Regions from separate parts of the Pedococcus sp. genome, predicted to be linked through region 2. Evidence: riboswitches for the same ligand, from Rfam matches in the RefSeq annotation. Region 2 holds a riboswitch; the other holds the start of a gene.
What was found. A riboswitch is a leader RNA that binds a small molecule or an ion and turns the genes downstream of it on or off. The one in region 2 is predicted to bind S-adenosylmethionine.
Positions count from the first base shown of each region.

Region 1: it holds a riboswitch for S-adenosylmethionine, as region 2 does, so the genes downstream of both, VIB11_RS02585 (aminotransferase class V-fold PLP-dependent enzyme) here and metX (homoserine O-acetyltransferase MetX) in region 2, are expected to answer to the same signal.

Region 1 covers NZ_DATBMI010000037.1:20,152-22,535, reverse strand. The annotation lists gene VIB11_RS02585 (aminotransferase class V-fold PLP-dependent enzyme) at 1-1,028, opposite strand, end outside; SAM riboswitch class IV at 1,070-1,183, opposite strand; gene VIB11_RS02580 (DNA translocase FtsK) at 1,535-2,384, shown strand, end outside.
Region 2 covers NZ_DATBMI010000112.1:2,558-4,941, forward strand. The annotation lists gene metX (homoserine O-acetyltransferase MetX) at 1-1,057, opposite strand, end outside; SAM riboswitch class IV at 1,074-1,187, opposite strand; gene VIB11_RS09310 (DUF4192 domain-containing protein) at 1,286-2,384, opposite strand, start outside.

The DNA.
Region 1 (2,384 bases), on a different contig from region 2:
GCCTCGCGGTGCGCCGCCAGCGCAGCGCACGCCGCAGCCAGGGCCACGGCGCCGATGACGTTGGGTGACCCGGCCTCGTGGCGGGCCGGCCCCGTCTGCCAGTGCGTCGCGCGCTCCGTCACGGCGCGGGTGGCCCCGCCTCCCGCCAGGTAGGGGGCGGCGGCGTCCAGCCAGTCACTGCGGCCGACCAGCGCCCCGGCACCGAAGGGCGCGTAGAGCTTGTGGCCGGAGAGCGCCACGTAGTCGACGCCGAGCGCGTCGAGGTCGACCCGCCGGTGCGGGGCCAGCTGGGCAGCGTCCAGGACCACCCTGGCTCCGCCGTCGCGGGCCACGGCGGCCAGCTCGGCCACCGGCCAGAGCTCGCCGGTGACGTTCGACGCGCCCGACAGGACCACCAGGCGGTTGCGGCCGCGGGAGGACGCGAGCGCCGACCGGAGCAGCAGCACGGCGTCCCGGGCGCTCCCGGGGACGGGCAGGCGCACCGTGCGCCGGGCGTTCCACGGCAGCAGCGCGGCGTGGTGCTCGCTCTCGAACACGTAGACCGTCGTGTCTCGCGGCAGCGACCTCGCCAGCAGGTTGAGCGAGTCGGTCGTGTTGCGGGTGAAGACGACCTCGTCCTCGGCGCGGGCGCCCACGAAGCGGCCGACCTCCTCGCGGGCCTGCTCGTACCAGCGGCTCGTCACCTGCGAGGCGTAGCCCTTGCCCCGGTGCACCGAGGAGTACGTCTGGAGTGCGGCGTCGACCGCCTGTCGGACGACGACGAGGGCGGGAGTGGAGGCTGCGTGGTCGAGGTTGGCGTAGTCGACGAACGCGCCGCCCACGGTGGGCACGGTCAGCCCCGCCGACACCACCGGCGGCAGGACGGCGTCGGAGCCGTGGGGCGGGGCCGACGGGCAGGCACCCGGCTCCGTGGGCGCGGGGCGGAGCGCCCGCACCCGGTCGCGGGCCGGTGGAGCCGGGGGCGAGGCGCCTCCGGCGCGCCGGTGCGACGACGGGGCGGGGTGGCCGTGGAGGGTGGCGATCGACATGGGAGCTGCTCCTGGGTCCGGGGGACCCGAAGTGCTCCACGGGCCCGCGCTTGCCGGCGGCGGACGCCGTCGGCCCGGTCGTCACCCGGAGCACCCCGCCGCGGAGGGAGGGTTGCTGGCCAGCAAGCCGGGGCTTCGCGCTGGCACTCATGACCTGTCAGGGACGGTATCGGTGGGCCGGGTCGTGGGCCAGCATGCGGGCCGGCCTTCCCGCCATGTGAGACCTCCGCGGGCCGCGAACGGGGTGTGACACGTCGTCCGGAGCGGGAGGCTCGTCGTCCTGGCCCGCCTGCGCCGACGCCCCGGGGGCGCCGGCGCAGGCCCCGCCAGGACGCCCTCTCAGGGTCGCAGCATCCGCCGTCTCCGCGCGGCCTGACCAGCGGATTTGGCCGCAAGGACGGGGCTGCCATCGTCCGTTCGGTCGATGGCCCCCTCGCGGCATCTTTGAGCGGCTGTCACGCGTGTGACACGTGTGTCTGACGTGGCGATCGCGTACCGTGCGGATCATGGCGACACGTCCGTCCACCTCTGCGCGCTCCACGGCGAGTCGCGGCACCTCCACGCGCCCCGCGAACCGCAAGGCCGCACCCCGCAAGGCGGCGCCGCGCGGCCAGGCCAAGGGCGGCGGGCTCCCCCTGCCGCTGCGCGCGGTCCGAGGCACCTGGATGGGTATGGCGCACGTCGCCGGGGGAGCGGTGCGCAAGGTGGGGCACAGCGCTCGCGAGCTCGAGCCGGAGCACCGCCGCGACGGGCTCGGCTTCTTCCTCATCGGCATGGCGATCGTGGTCGCCGCGCGGGAGTGGTGGGCCTTCGACGGCGTGGTCGGCGACCTGATCCACGCGGTCGTCGCCGGGACGTTCGGGCGGGTGGCCTACGCCGTGCCGCTGGCCCTGCTGGTGCTCGGCGTCCGCCTCCTTCGGGCCCCCGAGGAGTCCTCGGCCACCTCCCGGGTGGGCATCGGGCTCGTGGCGCTGGCCTTCTCCGCGTCCGGGCTCTGCCACGTCGCGCAGGGGGTTCCCCAGCCGCCCGACGGCGCCGACCCGATGCGGGACGCCGGTGGCATCATCGGCTTCCTCGCCTCCAGCCCCCTCGAGGCGGCCGTGTCCGTCTACGGCACGGTCCCCATCCTGCTCATGCTCGGCTTCTTCGGGACCCTCGTCATCACCGCCACCCCGGTGCACCTGATCCCGGAGCGGCTGGGGCAGCTGCGCGACCACCTCCTGCACCGCACCCCGCCGTCGGCCGCGCAGCCGGAGGCCGAGGAGAAGCCGAAGCGCCAGCGCCGGCGGATCGGGCCGGACGCCGACGGCAACCTCGACGGCGACCTGCCCTTCGAGCAGGCGGCCGTCGTCGCCC
Region 2 (2,384 bases):
GGGAGGTGATGGTGTGGTGCTCGCTCGAGGGAACGGCGGCGGCGATCTCGGCAGAGAGGCGCGGCGGGTAGAGACGGTCGGAGTCGACGCTCGCGACCACCAGCCGGCTGGTCACCCGTCGCAGCGCCGCCGCGACGCCACCACGGTCGCGACCGATGTCATGGGAGTTCATGGCCTCGGTGAGGACGAGGTAGGAGTTGGCGTCGAACCGGCCGTTGATCTTGCCCGCGTGGTGGTCGAGGTAGCTCTCGACGGCGAACCGGCCACCGCCGCCCAGGGGGTTCTCGGATCCCTGGGACAGCCGGCCGAACCGGTCGTGCAGCTCGAGCTCGCTGCGGTAGGTGACATGGGCGATGCGACGGGCGATCCCCAGGCCGGCCTGCGGCCCCGGCCCCCGGTCGTAGTAGTCACCGCCACAGAAGTCGGGGTCGCTGCGGATCGCGAGGAGCTGCGGCTGGCACCACGCGATCTGCTCCGCAGTCGCGTATGCCGTCGATGCCAGCACCACCGCCGTGTGGACGCGGTCGGGGTGCGTCACCGCCCACTCCAGCGCGCGCATTCCTCCCATCGACCCCCCGAGGACCGCTCTCCAGCGCCGGATCCCGAGGCGGTCCGCGAGCCGGGCCTCGACGGCCACCTGGTCGCGGATGGTGACGAACGGGAACCGGCTCCCCCACGGGCGGCCGTCGGGCGCGCTCGACGCGGGCCCCGTCGTGCCCTGGCAGCCACCGAGCACGTTGGCGGCGACCACGAAGTGGGTGTCCGTGTCGAAGGGGCACCCCGGGCCGATCAGGCCGTCCCACCAGCCGGCTGTCGCGTGCCCGTTGCCCGCCGGGCCGTGGACGTGGCTGTCACCCGTGAGGGCGTGCTCGACCAGGATCGCGTTGTCGCGGCCGGGGCTGAGGGTGCCCCAGGTCTCGTAGGCCACGGTGACGTCCGGCAGCCAGCCCCCTGCCTCGAGGGACGCCGGGCCGATCGACTCGAAGAGACGGTCGCCGGGGGGATCGCCCTCCCGCCAGGCTCCGCTCGAGAGCCGGGGTCCGGACGTGGTCGTCATCAGGGATCTCCTGGAGTCATCGCGCTTGTCGTCCCCCGGTCCGAGGGCGACCCGGTCATCACCCGGGGCACCCCACCGCGAGGAGGGTTGCCGTCCAGCCAGCCGGGGCTACGCGCTGGAGCTCATGACCTTGACGTCAGCATACGGCGGGCCCGCGCCCCGCACCGCTGTGTCCGACCTCTGGACGACGTGGACGCCTCGACGTCGAAGGCCGCGTCACCCGCGCGCTCATGCCGTGGCGCGGGGCCGGATCGCGAGGTCGACCAGCCTGTCGAGCAGCCGGGCGAGCCGGTAGCCGGGCTCCACGACGAGCGCCCGCTCGAGGGCCGTCCGCGCCAGGGCGCCGTCCCCCTGCCACCACGCGAGGTTGGCCAGGACGGTGAGCATGGGCGCGGCCTGGCCATCGGGCAGCGCCCGGCACAGCTCGACGAGCCGCGACTGGAGACGTCGACCGGCGACGACCGAGATGTCGGTGGCGGGCCGCGCCGACCACGCCGGCTCCGGGAGGCTGCACCGCAGCTGGTCGACGAGGTCGCCGTCGAGGCAGTCCAGGGGAAGGGTGCCGGGGCAGAGCCAGGCGATCACCGCGTCGCGCAGCGCGACGTCGCGCAGCGACAGGGCGAGGGCGGCGACCTCCTCGGGCGACAGGCCGTCGATCGGCGGCCGGGCCGCGGAGACGTCGGACACCACGGCCCAGGTGGCCAGCCACCGCAGACGCTGCACGGCGAGCGCGTGGTCGCCGACGCCGTGCGGGGCGCCGGCTCCGCGGCCCCCGGGTGCGGGGGCAGGGCTGTCGTGGTGCGCGGTGGCTGCCCCGAGCGCCCCGTCGACCTCGGCTTGCCGATCCGGGTCCGGGGCGAGCTGGTCCGCCAGGCTCGCCCGGTCCTTCAGCGGGGCCATCTCGAGGGCGACGAAGTCGGCGACCGCCGGCGTGTCCTCGGGAGGTGGCAGAGGTGTGCCGTCCGCAGGGCAGCAGTCACCGCCGGCGCAGTCGGGGGCGAACCAGCGGCCGTCGCGGACCACCAGACGGTCGAGCACGTCGAGTGCCAGCTCGTGGCAGGAGTGCGCGAGGGCCTCGAGCACGGGCAGGGACTCACCGACGCGGCTCTCGTAGCCCACGAGCAGGACAGCGTCAGGCAGCTCCCGGGTCAGCGCAGGCAGCAGTGCCGCGACGGCCTCACCACACTGCTCCGCCGTGGGGAGGTCGAGGCGCTGCACCAGGCCGATCGCCCGGCCCTTCAGTGTCACGACGACCACGGCGTCCGTGGGGTGGTAGCCGAGCTGGTACGGAAGGGCGGACAGGATGTCGGCGGGGCCGCGAAGCCGG